Regions from separate parts of the Microbacterium arborescens genome, predicted to be linked through region 3. Evidence: predicted binding sites of a transcription regulator. Region 3 holds the regulator's gene; each other region holds the start of a gene.

Region 1 (6,962 bases), 1.1 Mb from region 3:
TCGACAAGACGCTCGGGTTCGATCGCGGCGAGGTCGCCGAGGGTCTGCACACCCAGCCGGGCGAAGAGGTCGACGGAGTCGTCGTCGAGCACGGCGATCGTCAACGGCGCGAGGAACTCCGCCGAGTGTCCGGTCTCGACCACCCGGATGGGCCGGTCGGGACGGGTACTCATCCGAGCCGCCTGCTGCGCCGTGAACGGGCCATCGGCGACACCGGCCCGCACATCGAGATCACCCTCGGCGACCGCCGCCAGCAGGGCACCGGCAGCCTCGGTCTCGCCGCCGTAGAAACGCGCCGGTCCGCGCACGCGCAGCGCGCAGAGCCCCGCCTCGAGCACCTGTACACCCGGCGCCATCTCTTCGAGACGCGCGACGATCGGCGCGAACTCCCGATGATCGCGCACCGCGTCGGCATCGACCACCTGCAGTGCGGGACATCGCGCCTGCGCGTCGCGGCGACGCTGCCCCCGGGAGACGCCGTCGGCTCGGGCCGACGCCGAGCACGCGACGACCATCCCCTTCTCGAACACCGCGATCGGTGCGTTCGAGTCGACGCCGCTCTCACGCACGAACGCCACGACCGGCCAGTCGGGCACCCACACCACGAGGCTGCGTACCGGTGCCGTCGCCTCCTGCTCCCCCACGTCAGACCGCCCGTCGCATCGGGATCGGCTCGACGACCGGGCCGCCCGCGAGAGCCCGCTCGTGCGGAGCAGCCGAGATCGCGCCATCGGGCGCGGGCAGCAGCATTCGCGCCGACCGGGGCACCGGGAACCGCCGGCTCGACACGGTGACCGTCAGCTCGCGGTCGCTGAGGTAACCATCGCCGTCGCCCAACCCCGACCACCGCGGATCGGCGACGTCGAGCATCGCCTCGGTCTGCGGCCACGGCCCCTGCACGAGCAGCACCGTTCCTCGGTCGCGCAGCCGGCCGGCGAGCTTGGCGATGTCGGAGTCCTTCGCCCGTTCGGGCGGGCGCACGGCGACGATGGGCAGCACATCGGCGATCGTCGCGGTGACGGCGAGCCAGCGTGCGCCCGGGTCGGGGATCAGCACCACACGCGACAGATCGACCCCGGCGTGCTCCGCCGCCTCGGCGCCGAAGCCCGGCATCCCGACCACGCCGCACCACGAGCCGGTCTGCGACGGCTGTGCGAGCAGCGCGAACAGCAGCGAGGACGACGAGCCGAGCGAGTAGGCGGCGCCGGGCCGCAGCCCCCGCCCGGGCAGCAGTCCGGTCAGAGCAGGATGAGTCGGCAGCACCGGAGCGTCGAGGCGGCGCCCCTGCATCCGCTCCATCTGCGCGCGCAGTCGCTGCACGTCCTCGGCGGCAGCAGGATTGCGCATGATCGACCTCACTCAGCAAGGGTAGAACATATGTTCTAGACCATCAATGTCGAGATCGAAGATACGACCGACTTCCGACATCCGCTCCGCGTCGGTGTGAGGCCTGCTGCCGCTGCTACCCGTATCCCCCGCGGCTGGCGAGGCGTATGGTCACAAGCATGTGGACAGTACTCGTGATCTTGATCATCGTGTGGGTGGTGCTGTCGATCGTGGGGTTCGCGTTCGAGGGGCTGCTCTGGCTGGGAATCATCGGCGTCGTGTTGACCATCGGGACCCTCGTGTTCGGGATCATCCGACAGCGTGCGGGGCGCCGCCCCTGACACCGGAGCGGTTTCAGGGTCCCGTTTGCACACACGGATCAGGAGCGCGCCAGGACGGACGGTGATGCGCGCAGCACTGACGTGACCGAAGCTGTCACCGTCGAGCTGCACCACACGCGGAACCTCGAACGTGGCCTCGAATACCCGACCCCGTGCATAGGCGAGCGAGTGGAGCTCCGGAGCCCGAGCAAGGATACGGCGGGTGAAGCGCGATCGCCGCGCGGCTCCTTGCAGCGTCAGACGGGAACCGATCCCGGCCCATCCGAGCCGGCCACGTGGTCGCATCATCACCACATCCAAGAACCCGTCATCGATGCTCGCCCGCGGAATGAGCAGCATGTTTCCGGCGAGCGTTCCGCAATTGCCGACGATGACGGTGTGCGCCCGCGCGGTGCGCGACCGACTCCCGTCGATCCGGTAGTCGATGCGGAACAGCCGGTTGGCAAGGACGGATCGCGCGATCGGCGAGACGTACGCGAGCCACCCGAGATGCTTCTTCGCACGAGCATTCGTGTTGGCAGCCATGTCCGCATCGAGCCCGATCCCCGCCATCACGACGAAAGCGTGCGAGGTCCACTCGCCGTCGGAGTCGCTGAGATCGGCGACAGCCACATCGATGCGCCGCTCGCACCCGGAGAAGGCCGCCGACACCGCCGTATCGAGATCAGCGAGAGCGACGCCCAGTTCGCGGGCGAGGAGGTTCCCCGTCCCGGCGGGGATGAGCGCGATGGGCACGCCGGTGCCCTGCAGGACCCCCGCCGCGGCACGGACCGTCCCATCGCCGCCCGCGACCAGCACCACGGCCGGCTTGTCGTCCACGGCATCCTGAGCGGCTCCACGCCCGGAGTCCTCCGGTTGGGTCGGATACCACCGTGTCGGTGCCCAACCCGCCGCGCGCTCATGAGCCATAGCGATCTGGCGAAGCCGTTCGACGTCTGCTTTACCGGGATGGAAGACCACCGCCGCGTGGGGTGCGCTCCTCCCCGAATCCTGACTCACCGAGAGACGCCGCCCCCGACGGCGGACCACCCCTCGATCTGCGCGCGGTACGCCTCGGCACGCTGCCGAGCCGCGTCACCCTCGACCCTCGGCGCGGTGAAAACCACCGTCTCCGCCAGGGTCGCAACCGCCGCAGCCCGCTCCAGCTCCCGTGCCGCGAACGTGCGTGCGCTGTCGTCCGATGCCTCCTTCTCGCTTCGGATCCGTTCGCTGATCTCCGCCAGTCTCAACGCGATCAGCTCCGCGAGGCCGTCGCGTAGCTCCTCCAGCGTCGTGTTGTGGATCTCCAGACGCCGGTCCGAGACAGTCAGCTCGACATCGGGATAACCGGAATGCGCCAGGAGCTCGCGCGTGGACTCGCCGAGAACGTCTCGGACCTCCTCTTTACCCGGACGCCGGGTGAACACCGCCTCCACGGTGTACCGCGCGGGCGGGTCGTCGGTCATCAAGCCGGCGGGAAGCGACCCCACCAACACGGAATCGAGGCCGAGATTGTGGGTGGAAGGAGCTTCGTGGTGTGAATATGCGCTCATGACCGGACGTTACGCCTCCCAGATGTGAGGCTCACAGGTTGCCGACCGCATCTCCGGCCTTCGCGAGCACGGCGGCGAGCCCCTGCCGCAGATCGGTGACGAAGGCGCCGGGCATCTCGAGCGACGGGAAGTGCCCGCCGCGCTCCGCTTCTCGCCACCGGACGATGTCTCGGAAGCGCTGCGCCGCCCACGGACGGGGGTGCTTCTCGATGTCGTGGGGATACGTCGTGAGAGCGGCCGGCACGTCGACACGGAGGTGGGGGTCGAGCGACTGGTGGCTCTCGAAGTAGATGCGCGCCGCTGACGCACCTGTGCGCGTCAGCCAGTAGAGCGTCACGTTGTCGAGCAGCCGGTCGCGCGTGATGCTCTCGAAAGGGGTGTCGACCGTGTCCGTCCACTCGGAGAACTTCTCGAGTATCCACGCGAGCAAGCCCACCGGAGAGTCGACCAGCGCGTAGCCGATGGTCTGCGGCGACGTCGCCATGACCTTCGCGTAGGCGAGTCGGTTCTCTTCGAATGCGTGCGTCTCGGCGACCCACCGCCGCTCGGTCGCGTCGAGACCATCGATGCTGAGGCCCGGCAGACTTTGCGGTGTGGTCGTGTGCATCCCGATCACGTGGCTCGGAAACCGTCCGGCGAGCGCGATCGTGATGGGGCCGCCCCAGTCGCCGCCGTGCGCCAAGAACCGGTCGTAGCCCAGGCGAGCCATGAGTTGCACCCATGCTGCGGCGATCCGTTCGGTGCCCCATCCGGGTTCGTCGGGCTTGTCGGAGTGGCCGTAGCCCGGCAGAGACGGCGCCACGACATGGAAGGCCGGCAGCGTCGGATCGTTCGGCTCTGCGAGGTCATCGATCACGTCGACGAACTCGGCGACACTGCCCGGCCAGCCGTGCGTCATGATCAGCGGTACCGCATCGGGGCGCGATGACCGTCGGTGCAGGAAGTGGATGCCGAGACCATCGACGACCGTGCGGAACTGACCGATCTCGGCAAGACGCCGCTCGAACGGGCGCCAGTCGTAGGCTGTCCGCCAGTACTCGACGAGGGCGGCGACATCGGCCAGTGGTGGGCCCTGGGCCCAGCGATCCTGCCCGCGGGCGTCGGCGCGAGTGGTCTCGCGCTCGGGCAGGCGGGTCGCGCCCAGCCGCGCACGCAGGTCGTCGAGCTCGGCATTCGTCACCTGAGGAGTGAACGGCGATACCGACTCTGACGGGTGGGAAGCGGTCATGTTCACTCCATTCGTCGCAGCACGCAGGTGCGAACCGCCATAGCCGGTTCTACCAGAGACGCGGAATCAATGGAACCAGCTATGGTGGTGCCATGTCGGACGACTTTCCCGAATTCCGGATCGGCTCGGTGCTGGCGACGAGCTTCACGGGCACGCTGACCGAGCGGCATGGCGCCAGAGTCGAGCGCATTCCGACACCAGCTCGACTGCAGGCCTGGTTCGACGAGTTCGATCTGGCGGTCGCGCGATGCTCGGCGTCGGACCTCGACCGGGCATACGTCCTGCGCGAGGCGATCCATGCGGCCGCGACAGCGCGCGCTCAGGATGCGACGTTGCCGCCCGACGCGGTGGCACTGATCAACGAGTTCAGTGCACGAGGCACGGCGAACCCGGTGCTGACCGGGGCCGGCGAACGGCGCTGGCACCTCGGTTCCCGCGCGACGGTCGACGCCGCGCTGGGGGTCATCGCCGCGGATGCGGTGGACATCATCTCCGGCGCACGGCCCGGCGCGCTCGCTCTGTGCGCCTCACCGACCTGTCGTGCGGCATTCTTCGACGCCAGCAGGAGCCGCACTCGGCGGTGGTGCGACATGAACACGTGCGGAAACCACGCGAAGAAAGCCCGCTTACGCGCGAAGCACGCATAAGCGGGACGACGTCCGTACCGACGTCACACGTCACGCGCTCTGAGGACGACGAGAGCGGCGAGTGTCGTCCACAGGGTGAAGATCGCCATGATCCCGAGTCCCGCCAGCGGCGGCATCCCGCTCGTCGTCGACACCTCATAAGAGGCCTGCCCGGCCGTCGTGGGCCAATAAGTACCCGCGAACTCGCCGATGACCCCGGGCATCCCCGGGGCGAGGGCGGGCACGAGAAGCGCGACGGTCACGATGATCGCGAGCGCACCGGAAGAGCTTCGGGTGATGATGCCGAACCCGAGGCCGAGGACGGCCGTCAGGACGAGGTAAACGATCGCACAGACGATGGCCCGAACGGTGTCAGGGTCATCGAGCGCCGACACGGGCAGACTGGCCGCCGCGAGCGCGGCCTGCGTGGCACCGAAGCTGCCTGCCACCGCCGCGACGGCCACGACCACGCCGATGAGCGCCGAGACTCCGAGCTTCGAAGCCAGCAGGGCTCCGCGCCGGGGCACGATGGCGAGGCTCGTAATGATCTGGCCCGAGCCGTATTCACTGGTGATGGCCTGCGATCCGATGGTCGCGAGGAGGATCTGACCGACCAGGATTCCCTTGAAGCTGATACCGGTGGGGTCGAAATCGGAAGGGAGCGCGGCCTGCCAATCGGCCACGAGCCCGCTTACCCCCAGCAGGCTGACCATCACCGTCACGACGACCGCCGAGGCAGCGAGAATCCAGGTGCTGTGGACACTGCGGGCTTTGATCCATTCGGAAGCGAAGAGGTTCATGTCAGGCGGCCTTCTGCTCGGTCGTGGTCATGGCGAGAAACGCGTCTTCGAGCGAATCCCGAACCAGGGTGAGCTCGAACACCTCGGCGTCGGAAGCGGCGGCGATGCGGCCGACGCTCTCCGTCGTCACCCCCGCGACGATGAGGACGTCGGTGCGATCGGCGTCTGCCCGCACCAGAAAGCCGGCTCGCATGAGCGCATCACGCAGGACCGCGACATCCGGGGTGCGCACGCGAACATGCTCGTTCGTGTGCGAGGCGATGAAGTCGTCCAGGGCCTGGTCTGCGAGCAGGCGACCGCGGTTGATGACGATGAGGCGGTCCGCGGTGAGTTGCATCTCACCCATCAGGTGGCTCGAGAACAGCACCAATCGGCCTTCCGCAGCAAGCTCGCGCATCAGGGATCGAGCCCAGCGGATGCCTTCGGGGTCGAGGCCGTTGAGGGGTTCGTCGAAGATGACGATGCCGGGGTCGCCGATCAACGCGGTAGCGATCCCCAGCCGTTGCTTCATCCCCAGGGAGAAGTCGCCGGCCGGCCGGCCGCCCGCGTCGGCCAGGCCCACCAACTCCAAGACCTCCCCGATCCGCCCCCGCGGCACGCCCCCGGCGCGCGCGACGGACGCCAGATGATCCACGGCCGTACGCCGCGGGTGGACGGCACGTGCATCGAGCATGGCGCCGATCACCCGCGTCGGATGGGGTAACTCGTGCATGCGACGCCCGTTCACGGTCGCGGCGCCGCTCGTGGGTTTGTCCAAGCCGAGGAACATGCGGAGGGTGGTGGACTTGCCCGCTCCGTTCGGTCCGAGAAAGCCCGTCACCAGCCCGGGGCGCACCTGGAACGAGAGACCGTCGACAGCGGTGACGGTTCCGTATCGCTTGACGAGATCGTGAGCTTGGAGAGATAACTCGGTTGTCTTGTGCACGGCAGATACACTACACCGTGTGGTGTACCACTGCACCGATCGGTGTAGATTTGGGGCGAGGAGATGGATGACGATGATCGATGCGAGCCCGGTCCGGCAAGGCCAAGAGCAGAAACGCTCCGCGATACTGACGGCGGCGCGAGAGCTTTTCGTCGAGGTAGGCGTCGAGCGATCGAGTATGGAT
Region 2 (6,962 bases), 1.5 Mb from region 3:
GGGCCTGAACGGCCGTTGTGATCGGGCGACCGATGCCAGCGTGAGATCGACGGCTCGCCGACTGGGGCGCGGGTCGCAATCCGTTCCCGATGAGGATCCATGAAGAAGAGACATCCCTCCCTCGCCGCGGCCTCCGCCGCGCTGATCGCGGCGACACTCGTCGTCGCCGGCATGGCGCTCCCGGCGCATGCCGACGAGCCGGCCGGGGGCGCCGGTCCGGCGGGGTCGGCCACCGCCAACGAGGCTGTCGAGGCGGGCCCGCCGGTTGCGGCGGCGGGAGCGGCGGCAGTAGCGCCGGGGCCGGCGACGCCGAGTTCGGAGCCGGCCGTCGAGCCGGTCGCCGAGACGCCTGTTGTCGCGGCGCCGGTTGGGGAGCCGGTCGTCGCTATGCCGGTGGCCGCCGAAGCATCCGCATCCGCATCGGCACCTGCACCTGCACCTGCACCTGCACCTGCACCTGCACCGGAGTCTGCTGACCTCGCGGCAGTCAGTGCCGCGGCCGGCTACGTGAATGACGACGGGTCCGGTGCGGGCGACGATGACACCGCCGCGAACCTGCCGCCGCAGACGGGGGTCACGATCAGCATCCGGGTCGATGGCGCAGAGATCGGCGTCGGCCCGATTGGCGAGCGCGGACCGATCGAGCGATACGAGCTCATCGTCCGTCCGATGGACGGCGGCGAACCGATCACGCGGACCTCGACGACCCGGACGGTCTTCATCCTGACCGGACTCAAGCCGGGCACGTACGAGATCGAGGCGAGCCTGCACAACAGTTACGGCGCGACCGGCACCCGCAACATCTGGTTCGCGGTGCCGGAGGTTCCCGGCGAGCCGACGGTGACGATCCGTGACAGCAGCCCCACGGCGCTGCTCGGCGAGATCTGGGCGGCCCCGCTGCAGACCCCGTTCCCGGAGGGGGTGTGGCCGTTCTATCTGCCCACCACCTACACCGCGACTCTCACGGGCGGCGGCCGCACCGAAACGCGCGAGGTCGACGACGTGCAGGGGCTCGGACGCTTCGGGTTCACCGACCTCGAGCCGTCGACCACGTACACGGTGACGGTGACCGCCCACAACGCGGCGGGCCAGAGCGCTCCCGTCTCGGTGCAGGCCACGACGGGTGCAGCTTCGGGCCCGGCAGTGCCCGACCCCGACGGTCTGAACGCAGGCAACCGCGGGGACGTCGTGGTGGACGGAACACCGGCGCCCGGCTCGACGGTGACGGCGAACGTCGGCCGCGACCTCGCGGGCGCGACGATCCACGGGTGGCTGTTCTCCGAGCCCCGCTACCTCGGCGGCGCCACCGTGACGGCTGAGGGCGCGGCGACGTTCGCGCTCCCCGCGGACATCCCGGCCGGTTCCCACCGCCTCGCCCTCGCCGCGGACGACGGCACCACGCTCGGATGGAGCCCCGTCGAGGTGCGCCCCGCCGATGTGACGACGCCGCCGGGGCCGGGCGGATCGCAGCCGGGGTCGGGTTCTGGGTCGGGGTCGGGGTCGGGGTCGGGGTCGGGGTCTGGGTCGGGGTCGGGGTCGGGGTCGGCGCCTGGGGCTGGCTCCGGGGCCGAGGCCGGCACGGGGGGCGCGGTCTCGGGCAACGGCGCTGCAGGCGCGGCGAACCCGGCGGCGGGTTCTGGGGCGGCTTCTGGGGTGGCTTCTGCTGCGGCCGAGCGGCGCATGCTGGCGGCCACCGGCGGAGACGCGCCTTGGCAGCTGGCGATCTGGGGCATCGCATTCCTCGCGGCGGGCGCCGTGGGGATCGCACGACGACGGGTCGCCGACTGACGTCGTCGTCGTGACAGGACGTGCGGGGCACCGGCCATGGGGGGCGGTGCCCCGCACGTCTTCTATCCGGCTGCGGCTCCCCGGGGGTGCATCGGTGCGCGCTCACCGGGGCGCGCTGTCATCGGCGGTCTCTCCACCGCGTTGGCGTTGATCTACCCTGGCTGCATGAGCGAGCGCGAGCTGCGGTTTCCGGCCACCATCGGCGTCGAGGTGAAGGGCGAGACGTGGAGCTGCGTCGACATCCCGGGGTCTGCGGAGTTCTTCGGCACGAAGAAGACGGTGCGCGTCGACGCCACGATCGACGATGTGAGGCTGGAGAACGTCGGGGCGATGGTCACCGGCTCGGGCGGACACATGGTGTCGCTCAGCGCGAAGGTGCGGAAGCAGCTCGGCAAAGACATCGGTGACGCCGTCGACGTCGTGATCACGCCTCGGTAAAGCCTCCGCGCCCGCCGCCCATTCCTCCCCAACGCCGCGGCACAGCGACCTTTCCTCGATGGAACATATCTTCGATATGAATGTCGTACCCCACTGCCAAGATGGGTACATGCAAGCGAACGAGTCATCGAACGACGAACCGGATGCCGGCTCCTCCGGCTCGTCGCTCGCGAGCCTCATCGATCGGGTGTCTGAGGCCGACGATCTGCTCCAGGATGCGCACATCGCGATGACGCGCGCTCTCGCCGAGGCGGGACGCAGCGCTCTGCGCCAGGCGGCGCGCTCCGCCGCGCGTCCCCGAGGCATGGGATCCGACATGGAGATGCGCTCGATCGCAGCAGAAGTCGCCGGAGTGCGACGGTCGCACGATCGCCGCGCCCAGAGCGAGATCGACCACGCGCTGACCATCGTCGACGACTACCCCGCCGCCTTCGAGGCATGGCAGCATCGGCGCATCACCCGCGACCACGTCGACATGGTCGTCCGGATGGGCTGCGGTCTCGACGACGACATCAGACCCGAGTACGAGCGCCAGGCCATCTCGATCTGCGAGCGCGACATCGCATCACGGGTGCGCGAATCGCTCCGCAATCTCGCCGCGCGGCTGGGGGCCGAATCGTTCACCGAGCGGCACCGCACTGCGGCGGCGAAGCGAAGCGTCTGGGTGACGCACGGCGCCGACGGCATGTCCGAACTCGGCGCGAACCTGCCCACGGTCATCGCCACCGGCATCCACGATCGCCTCACCGCCATGGCGCATTCCGTCAAAGATGACCGGTCAGCCGCAGGTGCCCCCTCGACCGACGATGCCGCGGCGAGTTCGACAGGTGTCCAAGAGGCGGATGTCACGGCCGGGGATGTCGCACAGCCCGATGTCCGCACGATGGATCAGCTGCGCGCCGATATCCTCGGCGACCTGTTGCTCGGCGGCGCTCCGATCGTCGACCCGACCTACGGCAGCGACGCCGCGGGTCCGCTCGGCGCGATCCGAGCACAGGTGCAGGTGACGCTGACGTCCGAGACGATGAGTGGTGCCGATGACGCTCCGGCCGAGCTGCTCGGCGCTGCACTGATCGACGCCGACACGGCACGCGAGCTTGCCGGTCGCGCGAAGATCTGGAACCGCCTCTTCGTCGATCCGATCACGCGAACGCCGGTCGAAGTCGACACCTATCGGCCGCCCGCCGCGATGAGCCGACTGCTCAAAGCGCGAGATCAGCACTGCCGGTTCCCCGGATGCCGGCGGGCTGCGATCCGCTGCGAGCTCGACCACACGATCGACTACGCCCGGGGCGGCCACACCCACATCTTCAATCTGGCCCACCTCTGCCAGCGCCACCATTCGATGAAGCAGTTCACGAGATGGGAGGTTCGGCAGGTCGGAGGCGGCGTCCTGGAGTGGACCTCACCCCTCGGTCGGGTCTACCGCGAAGACGTTCCCGTTCCATCGGTGTGCTTTGTTCCCGATATCGGCAGCCCGCCGCCACCACCGGCGCTCGCGGCAAGGACCGGTGCACCGCCCGATGGGGCGCCACCCTTCTGACCCGACGCGCAGTTCCCGCGAGACCGACGGGATGCGGAGGGCGGAGGGCGCCGGGCGCCGGGAGATCACGCGCTGCGAATACGCTCCGCCTCAGCGAGCACGACGGGATCCTCGCATCCGCGGGCGAACCCGGCGATCCGCCGATCGATGTCCCGCTGCAGAATAGCCGCGCCGACGCGCTCCGCGAGCGGCGCGAGCCATGCCGGGCGGCAGGTGAAGTTGTAGCGCCACACCGCCAGCGTGCGCGATGGGTCACCGTCGACCGGACGGAACCGCCACCCGCCGCCCATCCTCGCGAAGAACCACGAGCCCTTCGTCATCCGCATCCCGACGTTCGACGGCGGGTTGTACGAGACGTACTCGCTCTCCATCGCGAGCCCGAACCGCTGGACCGTGTAGGTACGAACTCCCTTCGCGGGACGTTCGGCACCGATCAGGTGCTGTCGCCGGATGAACGGATCCCATCGCTTGCGCACCTCGCCCTGCGTCTGCGACACCGCGAATGCAACGTCGACGGACACGGGAACGACGCAACGCGACTCGACGACCGGCATCCGCCCATCGTGGCACGCTCCGGCGACGCATACTGAGAAGGGCGACCCCGCCCACCCAGCCCCTGAATCAACGGAGAATCATGCGCAGCGTCCCCCTCGGTCGGAGCAACATCCAGGTCCCCAACGTCGTCGCCGGCATGATGCGGATCGAGGACCTTTCCGACGCCGACATCCGCGCCCTCTACGACCGCTGCCGCGAGGTCGGTGTCGACTTCTTCGACCACGCCGACCTGTACGGCTCGTCGCGCCACGCGTGCGAGCGGCGCTTCGCCGAGGCGCTCAACCTGACGACATCCGAACGCGACGAGATCACACTGCAGACCAAGACCGGCATCGTCGCCGATGACTGGCACTTCGACCACTCGTACGAGCACATCGTCACCTCGGCCGAAGAGTCGCTCGAAGCGCTCGGCACCGACCGCATCGACGTGCTGCTGCTGCACCGTCCCGACGCTCTCGTCGAGCCCGACGAGGTCGCCCGCGCCTTCGACCACCTCGAGTCGTCGGGCAAAGTCCGCGCCTTCGGCGTCTCGAACCACACGCCCCGCCAGATCGACCTGCTGAAGACGGCCGTGACCCAGCCGCTCGTGGCCAACCAGGTGCAGCTGTCGATCACGCACTCGACGATCATCGCCCAGGGACTCGCGTCGAACATGGCCGGCGAAGACGACTCGATCACGCGAGACGGCGGCGGGCTCGTCGACTACGCGCGCATCAACGGCATCACCCTGCAGGCGTGGTCACCGTTCCAGAAGGGCTTCTTCGACGGGGTCATCTTCGGTGCCGAGGAGTACCCGGAGCTCAACGCGAAGCTCGACGAGCTCGCCGCGAAGTACGGCGTCACCCCGACCGCCATCGCGACCGCGTGGATCACCCGCCACCCCGCCGGCATGCAGGTCGTGCTCGGCACCACGAATCCCCAGCGCGTCGCGGATGCCGCCGCCGGCAGCGACATCCCCCTCACCCGCGGCGAGTGGTACGCACTCATCCAGGCCGCCGGCCACAAGGTCCCCTGAGTCCGGAGCCCCGAGCCCGGAGCTACTCGCAGCCGATGCCGTCGCCGTCGCGGTCGAGGTGGCGCCCATAACCGGGGTCGCCCGCCCGCACGGGGGCGGCACCGGCGTTCCGAGCTGCCGTGCAGTTGTCGTAATACGTGGATGCCGGAGCCGCAGGCGCCTGCGCGGCGGGTGCCTGCGCGGCCGGCACCTGAGCCACCGGCGCTTGCGCAGACCGAGATGACAGCTGCCCCTCTAGGTCCGCGATCCGCGCGGCCCGGGCGTCGAGTTCGGTCTGCGACGCGGTCGCCGCTGTCTGCATCTCAGTGACCTGCGCGGTGGCGGTCTCGAGCGACGCGGTCGCCGTGGCGAGGTCCTCGAGCGCTTCATCGAGATCGGCGCGGGCGTCGGTGAGCGCGGTGTCGTTCTCGACAGCAACCGTCTCCGCGTCGGCGACATCCGTCTCGAGCGAGGTCACCTGATCCTTCAGCGACGTCACCTCGGATTGAGCGCCCGCTCCGCCGGCCCCGCCACCGAGCAGCAGCCCCGCGACGAGCGCCGACGCCGACGTGATCAGCGCGGCCTTGCGCGACATCGGACGCGCCAGAAACGACGGCTTGCCGTCGGCACGCAGGCTGGATCCGGCCATGTTCTTCTCCCCCATCGCCGCGCCCCCGCGCGGCCCCGCCGTCATCATCGCGGGAGAGCCGTCACCGCACCACGGATGCCCGGCCGGTGCGTCGCAATGCGGACCGGCGGCGTCGCGTTCCGCTCCGGTCAGGTGCCGCAGAACGTCTGGTAGCCCGCGGCGAAGTCCGCACCCGCCGGCTCGGCGTACCGCTCGGCGCCCGCGCGCGCCGTGAACGGCGTCGACAGCACGGTCGTCAGCCAGCCGAGAGGCTCGAGGTTCCCGTCCGTCGCCGCGGCGAGCGCCTCCTCCACGAGGTGGTTCCGCGGCACGTAGATCGGGTTCGCCGCATCCATCGCACCGACGTCCGGATCCAGCGCACGCCACCGGCCCAGCCAGCCGGCCAGCGCCGCGTCGCCGCCGAGAGCCGCCTCAAGACCGGCGGCATCGCCGCGCGCGGCATCCGACAGCGACCGGAACGTCGAGGTGTAGTCGGCGCGCACCCGCTCGAGCATCTCGTGGAAGTCGCCCGCCAGAGCCTCGACCTGCTCATCGGAGACCACTCGCGCACCGACGAGCCCCAGCTTTCGTCGCATGCCCGCCGTCCGCGCCTCGGCGAACCGAGGCCGGAACTCGGCCAGCACGCCCTGCGCCCGCTCGACGGCACGGTCGAGCTGGTCGTCGATCAACGGCAGCATCGCCTCGGCGAGGCGGGCGAGGTTCCACTCTGCGATGTACGCCTGGGCGCCATACGCGTAACGCCCGCCGGTGTCGATCGAGCTGTACACCGTCGCCGGGTCGTACGCGTCGAGGAAAGCGCATGGGCCGTAGTCGATCGTCTCGCCCGAAAGCGTCATGTTGTCGGTGTTCATGACCCCGTGGATGAAGCCGACCAGCATCCACCGGGCCACGAGATCGGCCTGCGCCGCCACAACGGCGCGGAACAGGCCCAGCGCGGGAATCTCCTCGTCCGCAGCCTCGGGGTGGTGCCGCCTGATCGCATAGTCGACCACCGC
Region 3 (6,962 bases):
GTGGGAGCCGGCTCCCAGGCCAAGCCCTGCCCGATCGCCCAGACGGCAGGTCGCCGCAGCACGAACTCCGTCTCGGAGCCCGGATCGATCACGATCAGATCGGTGTCGTCGGACGCCGCGGCCATCGCCGTGCGCACACCGTCGGCCGGGACCGGTCGGGCAACGGCATCCCACCGCCCCAGCGCCGCGACCGAGGTGAACACCGGCAGCACCCGACGACCATCGGGGGCGGCGACCGTGACGATCGACAGCTCCTGCGTCTTGTCGACGCGCAATCCCGCGGGCCCGACTCCGTCGTCGCCCTTCTCGGGGACGAGCGGGATCAGCAGGCGCGCAGCGCGATACGCCTCGACGACCGCGACCGCATCGCCCGTGCCGGCGCGGAACGCCTCGAGGGCGGCGAGCAGAGCGGGATCGGCGGAGCCGTCGTCACCGGCGTGCGGGTTCGACTCGAAGCTGCGCCCCTCCCAGGGGACCCCAGCCGAATCGGCCGCATGGCCGCAGCCGTCGTCAGTCTCCGGCGACATCCAGCGCCTCGGCCAGCGTGAAAGCGCCAGCATAGAGAGCCTTGCCGACGATCGCGCCCTCGACCCCGAGCGGCACGAGCTCGCGCAGCGCGGCGATGTCGTCGAGGCTCGAGATGCCGCCCGATGCGACGACCGGCTTCGGCGTGCGGGAGGTGATCTCGCGCAGCAGCTCGATGTTCGGCCCCTGCAGCGTGCCGTCCTTCGTCACATCGGTGACGACGTAGCGGCTGCAGCCGGCGTCCTCGAGCCGCTCGAGAACGTCCCACAGGTCGCCGCCGTCGCGCGTCCAGCCGCGCGCGGCGAGCGTCGTGCCGCGGACGTCGAGTCCGACCGCGATCGCGTCGCCGTAGCGTCCGATGACGTCGGCGGCCCACTCCGGGTTCTCGAGCGCGGCGGTGCCGAGGTTGATGCGCGTCGCCCCGCTCTCGAGCGCGGCCTCGAGCGTCGCGTCGTCGCGGATGCCGCCCGACAGCTCGATCTGCACGCCCTTGACCTGCTTGATGACCTTGCGGAGCACGGAGGTGTTGTTGCCTCGGCCGAAGGCTGCGTCGAGATCGACGAGATGGATCCACTGCGCGCCCTGCTTGGCCCAGGCGAGGGCGGCATCGACGGGATCGCCGTAGGTCGTCTCGCTGCCGGCCTCACCCTGGGTGAGGCGCACGGCCTTCCCGTCGGCGACGTCGACGGCGGGCAGGAGGATCAGTTCGGGGGTGGACGCGAAGTCGTTCATCACATTCCAGAGGTGTCGGGATGCGCGCTCGTCCATGCGAACGCACCAGAGGGAGACTAGTGGCGCGGCAGGGCGCCGATCCAATTGGCGAGGAGTCGGATGCCGGCTGCGCCCGACTTCTCGGGGTGGAACTGCGTGGCCGAGAGCGGCCCGTTCTCGACCGCCGCGAGGAACGGTCTGCCGTAGTCGCACCACGTCAGCACGGGCTCGGCGAACGGCTTCATGACTTCGAGCGTCCAGTCCTGTGCGCCATACGAGTGGACGAAGTAGAACCGTTCGTCCTCCAGTCCGTCGAACAGAGTCGACCCCGCCCCTGCTCGCACGGTGTTCCAGCCCATGTGGGGCAGCACGGGTGCCTGCAGCTCGGTGACGGTGCCCGGCCACTGCCCGAGGCCCGGGGTGTCGTCACCGCGCTCGACGCCGTTGCCGAACATGATCTGCATCCCGACGCAGATACCCAGGACCGGACGACCGCCGGCCAGACGGCGCTCGATGATCTCGTCACCGCGGCTCGATCGGAGGGCCGACATGACGGCGCTGAACGCACCGACTCCCGGCACCAGGAGCCCGTCGGCGTCGCGGATCAGGCCGCGATCCGACGTCAGGCGGGCGTCGGCACCTGCGGCCGACAGAGCCTTCACCGCCGAGTGGACGTTGCCCGACCCGTAGTCGAGCACAGCGACGAGCGGCGCCCTCCCGGTCGCGTCGGCCCCGGTCGCGTCGCCCTCGGTCATAGGGCGCCCTTCGTGCTGGGGATGCCGTGTACGAGCGGATCGAGCGCCTTGGCCTGTCGGAACGCGCGCGCGAACGCCTTGTACTCCGCCTCCGCGATGTGGTGGGGGTCGCGCCCGCCCAGCACCGTGACGTGCATCGTCAGGCCGGCGTTGAACGCGATGGCCTCGAACGTGTGCCGCACGAGCGACCCGGTGAAGTGTCCGCCGATGAGGTGGTATTCGTAGCCCTCGGGCTCGCCCGTGTGGACGAGATAGGGGCGCCCCGAGATGTCGACGACGGCCTGCGCGAGCGCTTCGTCGAGCGGAACGAGCGCGTCACCGTAGCGGGAGATGCCCGACTTGTCGCCCAGGGCGGAACGCAGCGCCTGCCCCAGCACGATCGCGACGTCCTCGACCGTGTGGTGCGCGTCGATGTGCGTGTCGCCCGTCGCGCGCACGGTGAGGTCGGTGAGCGAGTGCTTCGCGAACGCCGTCAGCAGGTGGTCGAAGAACGGCACGGTCGTCTCGATCGTGCTGCTCCCGGTGCCGTCGAGGTCGAGCTCGAGCTCGACGCTCGACTCGCTCGTGGCGCGACGGATGCTGGCCGTTCGGGGGCTGGTCATGCCTCCGAGTCTATCGAGGCCAGTGCCTCGAGGAAGGCGGTCGTCTCGTCTTCCGTACCGGCGCTGACACGCAGACTGCGCGGGATGCCCACGTCGCGCACGAGGATGCCGCGGTCGTACAGCGCCTGCCACGTGCGCTGCGGATCGTCGACGCCGTCGAACAGGACGAAGTTCGTCCAGCTCTCGTAGGCGCGGTAGCCGAGTGCGTCGAGCGTCGCCGACATCCGGTCTCGCTGCGCGACGATCTCGTCGACCATGCGCAGCATCGTCGACGAGTGCGACAGCGCAGCGGTCGCCGCCGCCTGCGTCAGACCGCTCAGGTGGTACGGCAGGCGCACGAGACGCAGGGCGTCGATCAGCGTGGCGTCGGCCGCGAGGTAGCCCACGCGCGCGCCGGCGAACGCGAACGCCTTGCTCATCGTGCGCGACACGACGAGCCGTTCGCGACCTCCGAGAAGCGTCAGAGCGGAAGAGCTCTCGCGCGGCGCGAACTCCTGGTAGGCCTCGTCGACGATCACGATGCCGTCGGTCGCGTCGTAGACAGCCTCGATGACGTCGAGACCGAGAGGTGTGCCGGTCGGGTTGTTCGGGGCGCAGAGGAAGACGACGTCGGGCCGCAGATCGGCGACCTGCGCTGCGGCGGAAGCGGCGTCGAGCGTGAAGTCGGGCGCACGCGTCCCCGCGACGTACTGCGCGCCGGTCGCGCGCGTCAGCAGCGGGTACATCGAGTAGGTGGGGCCGAAGCCCATCGCGGTGCGGCCCGGTCCGCCGAAGGCCTGGAGCAGGTGCTGCAGCACCTCGTTCGATCCGTTCGCAGCCCAGATCCGATCCGCCGTGAGACCGTGGCCCAGGTACTCGGCGAAGGACTCGCGCAGGTGGGTGAACTCTCGATCGGGATAGCGGTTGACATCTCGCAGGGCACGGGCGACGGCATCCAGGATGTCGTCGGCGACCTCTTCGGGAACCGGATGCGTGTTCTCGTTGACGTTCAGCGCGACCGGGAGCGGCGCCTGAGGGGCACCGTACGGGGTGAGGCCTCTCAGATCGTCTCTGAGGGGCAGATCATCCAGACTCGGGCTCATCCCACCCATGCTAGGCCGCAGCGCGTCGTCGAGTGACCGAACTCGGCGGACTCACCGCGCGCAGCAGCTCGTCAGCTGGCGCCCGTGTACTCGAGCGGGATGGCCAGCGTCTGGCCGGCCTCGAGCTGACCCGAGCCGAGCGCGTTGAGTCGGACGATCGCGTCGACGACGTCGCGGGGGTCGGCCGCGGGGGCGACCTCTTCGGCGATCGACCAGAGGGACTCCCCCGACATCACGGTGACGGTCGTGAACGAGCCCGCGGGCGCCCCTGCGTCGTTCGAGGCGAGCGCGCCACCGCCGGAGAGTGCGACCGCAGTGATGGCGACGACCGCCGGGAGGGCGGCGATCGTCGCAACGACGCGGCGTCCGCGGCGCGTCATACGCAGGCGGGTACGGGGGGCCGGTGCGAAGCGGGCATCGATCGTGGTCATGACATCTCCTCGGGAGCGGTAGGAAGATTCGCCCTCGCCTCTCGGCCGGGAGAGACGGGTGCGAACTTCGGTTCCGAACGTATCTTCGATATTGTGTGGTGTCAACCACCCACCGAAATCGGAGACCGATCGAAGAGACACGCGGAGCGTTCCGTGATGTCGCCGTCGTATCGGGCTACCTTTTCGACAGCGAGAGCCCACCACGAACCTCCGACATCGGGTCGGGGACGGGGCGTGACGACAGGAGACCGGCGGTATGAGCGAGAAGCCGCAGACGCGACGACGCAAGAATCTGAGCGACAAGCAGCTCGCGATCCTCGAGGTGATCCAGCACGCGATCGCCCGCAACGGCTATCCGCCGAGCATGCGCGAGATCGGCGACGCGGTCGGCCTCAAGTCGCTCTCGAGCGTCACCCACCAGCTGAACCAGCTCGAGCTCAGCGGCTACCTCCGCCGCGACCCCGGCAAGACCCGGGCGATGGAGGTCCTGATCGACCTCCCCGGCACGGCCGGTGAGAACCCGGCCGATGCGGCGCCCGCTCTCGGCGACGCCGCCCTGGTCCCTCTCGTGGGCCGGATCGCGGCCGGGGTCCCGATCACCGCCGACCAGCAGGTCGAGGAGATCTTCCCGCTGCCACGCCAGCTCGTCGGCAAGGGAGAGCTCTTCATGCTCAAGGTCGTCGGCGACTCGATGATCGATGCGGCCATCTGCGACGGCGACTGGGTCGTCGTGCGCGCACAGGCGACAGCCGACAACGGAGAGATCGTCGCCGCGATGCTCGACGGCGAGGCGACCGTGAAGACACTCCGTCAGCGCGACGGTCACACCTGGCTCCTCCCCCGCAACTCCGCCTTCGAGCCGATCCTCGGCGACGACGCGACGCTCCTCGGCAAGGTGGTCGCCGTCCTCCGCGCCGTCTGACCCGCGCGCCGCCGCGCACCTCCCGTCATCTCGCCGCGGGGTGCCGCGGCTCGCGTAGCGTGGCGGTATGTCGCAGCAACTGCCCTACGGTTCCTGGCCTTCTCCCCTGACCGCATCGTGGGCGAGCTCGTCGTCACTGCGCCTCGACGGCGCCGGCTTCGTCGGCGATGAGGTCTGGTGGGGCGAGTCGCTGCCCGACGAGGGCGGCCGCGTCGCCGTCGTGCGCCGCCGAGGCGACGGCGAGGTCGAGGTCGTCCTTCCCGCCCCCTGGAACGCCCGGTCACGCGTCCACGAGTACGGCGGAGGTGCGTGGGCGGTCTCCGATGACGGCGATCTGTTCTTCGTCGACAAGTCCGACCAGCGCATCCGTCGCCTCCGCCCCGGCGGCGAGCCCGAGGCGCTCACCCCCGACGAGAGCGGCACGCACTACGGCGGGCTTCGCTGGCAGCGCGGCGTCCTGCTCGCGGTGCGCGAACGCGAACGCTCAGAGGGCACTCCCGAACGCCACATCGTGCGCATCGACGGCGCTACGGGCGCCCACGCTTCGGGCGTGACCGAGCTCGCGGGCGGCAGCGACTTCGTCGCCCAGCCCGCCCTCTCACCCGATGGCTCGCACCTCGCCTGGGTGGCCTGGGACCACCCGGACATGCCCTGGGACCGCACCCGCATCCGCGTCGTCGACCTCCGCGCCCCGCACCGGGTCCGTGACGTCGCCGGTGGCAGCACGGCCGCGCTTCAGCCGGAATGGACCCCCGATGGCCAGCTCGTCGTCGTCGACGAGCCGACCGGGCGCTGGAACCTCTACCGCGTCGACCCCGACGCCGACGCGAACCCGGCCCCGATCTCCCCCGCCGACGCTGACACAGGCGGCGGGCTGTGGGTGCTGGGAACCCGCTGGTACGCGCCGCTCGATGACGGCCGCGTCGTCGCCGTCCGCACGCACGGATCGGATCAGCTCGTCGTCATCGACCGCGACGGTGGCGCCGTCCCGCTCCCGGTACCCGCCACAGCGCGGCTGCAGATCGAGGATGTCGCGGGCAGCAGCGCCCTCGTCAGCGGCACGATGCCGGGCGCGACGGGGCTGTGGATCGTCGATCTGGACAGCGGCGAGGCGACCGCGGTGCGCGGCGGCGCTCCCGATGTCGATGCGGCATGGATTCCGCACGCCCGTCAGCTGACGACCGAAGGCCCGCACGGCCCCGTGCACGCCTTCGCCTACCCGCCGACCAATCCCGACGTCGAAGCGCCGACCGATGAGCTGCCACCGTACCTCGTGTGGGTACACGGCGGTCCGACCTCGCATGTGGGCGGTACGGCGGACAGCAAGGTGGCCTACTTCACCAGTCGCGGCATCGGCGTGCTCGACGTCAACTACGGCGGCTCGACGGGCTACGGCCGCTCGTACCGCGAACGACTGAAGGGCCAGTGGGGCGTCGTGGACGTCGACGATGTCGCGACCGCTGCCCGAGGGCTCGCCGCCGACGGACTCGCCGACCCGTCACGTCTCGCGATCGAGGGCGGCTCCGCGGGCGGCTGGACCGTGCTCGCGGCGCTGGTCGGAACCGACGTGTTCGGTGCCGGCGTCTCGCGGTACGGCGTCGGCGACGCACGCGCCTTGGCGGCTGAGACGCATGACTTCGAGGCGCGCTACCTCGACGGGCTCATCGGCCCGCTGCCCGAAGCGGAGCAGGTCTACATCGAGCGGTCGCCCCTGAGCCGGCCGGAACGGTTCCGGGTGCCGCTGCTGCTTCTGCAGGGCGACGAGGACGCCGTCGTGCCCCCGGCGCAGGCGGAAGCCATCCGCGACGCTCTCGTCGCACAGGAAGTGCCCCATGCCTACGTGTTGTACGCGGGCGAGGGCCACGGGTTCCGGCGCACGGAGACGATCGTGCACGCGCTCGAAAGCGAGCTGGCATTCCTCGGCCAGGTCTTCG

Evidence for each region. The regulator LexA, encoded in region 3, represses DNA repair genes until DNA is damaged. The targets are predictions, from matches to a motif close to TCGAACANNTGTTCGA.
Region 1: the regulator LexA is predicted to act here: its motif matches at 1,370-1,385, upstream of imuA' (DnaE2-dependent mutagenesis accessory factor ImuA').
Region 2: the regulator LexA is predicted to act here: its motif matches at 2,286-2,301, upstream of QUC20_RS13695 (HNH endonuclease signature motif containing protein).

Annotation. Positions count from the first base shown of each region.
Region 1 covers NZ_CP128474.1:2,162,182-2,169,143, forward strand. Annotated here, with positions in the region: gene QUC20_RS10245 (DNA polymerase Y family protein) at 1-644, opposite strand, end outside; gene imuA' (DnaE2-dependent mutagenesis accessory factor ImuA') at 646-1,347, opposite strand; partial or broken gene QUC20_RS10255 (diacylglycerol/lipid kinase family protein) at 1,980-2,576, opposite strand; gene QUC20_RS10260 (hypothetical protein) at 2,663-3,199, opposite strand; gene QUC20_RS10265 (epoxide hydrolase family protein) at 3,231-4,379, opposite strand; gene QUC20_RS10270 (CGNR zinc finger domain-containing protein) at 4,520-5,074, shown strand; gene QUC20_RS10275 (ABC transporter permease) at 5,098-5,853, opposite strand; gene QUC20_RS10280 (ABC transporter ATP-binding protein) at 5,855-6,778, opposite strand; gene QUC20_RS10285 (TetR/AcrR family transcriptional regulator) at 6,846-6,962, shown strand, end outside.
Region 2 covers NZ_CP128474.1:2,913,093-2,920,054, forward strand. Annotated here, with positions in the region: gene QUC20_RS13685 (fibronectin type III domain-containing protein) at 100-1,788, shown strand; gene QUC20_RS13690 (DUF1905 domain-containing protein) at 1,954-2,226, shown strand; gene QUC20_RS13695 (HNH endonuclease signature motif containing protein) at 2,336-3,769, shown strand; gene QUC20_RS13700 (SRPBCC family protein) at 3,835-4,323, opposite strand; gene QUC20_RS13705 (aldo/keto reductase) at 4,404-5,339, shown strand; gene QUC20_RS13710 (excalibur calcium-binding domain-containing protein) at 5,362-5,967, opposite strand; gene QUC20_RS13715 (protein adenylyltransferase SelO) at 6,096-6,962, opposite strand, start outside.
Region 3 covers NZ_CP128474.1:1,074,208-1,081,169, reverse strand. Annotated here, with positions in the region: gene QUC20_RS05065 (SseB family protein) at 1-527, opposite strand, end outside; gene priA (bifunctional 1-(5-phosphoribosyl)-5-((5-phosphoribosylamino)methylideneamino)imidazole-4-carboxamide isomerase/phosphoribosylanthranilate isomerase PriA) at 511-1,257, opposite strand; gene hisH (imidazole glycerol phosphate synthase subunit HisH) at 1,314-1,991, opposite strand; gene hisB (imidazoleglycerol-phosphate dehydratase HisB) at 1,988-2,593, opposite strand; gene QUC20_RS05045 (histidinol-phosphate transaminase) at 2,590-3,675, opposite strand; gene QUC20_RS05040 (LysM peptidoglycan-binding domain-containing protein) at 3,747-4,106, opposite strand; gene lexA (transcriptional repressor LexA) at 4,363-5,028, shown strand; gene QUC20_RS05030 (dipeptidyl-peptidase 5) at 5,096-6,962, shown strand, end outside.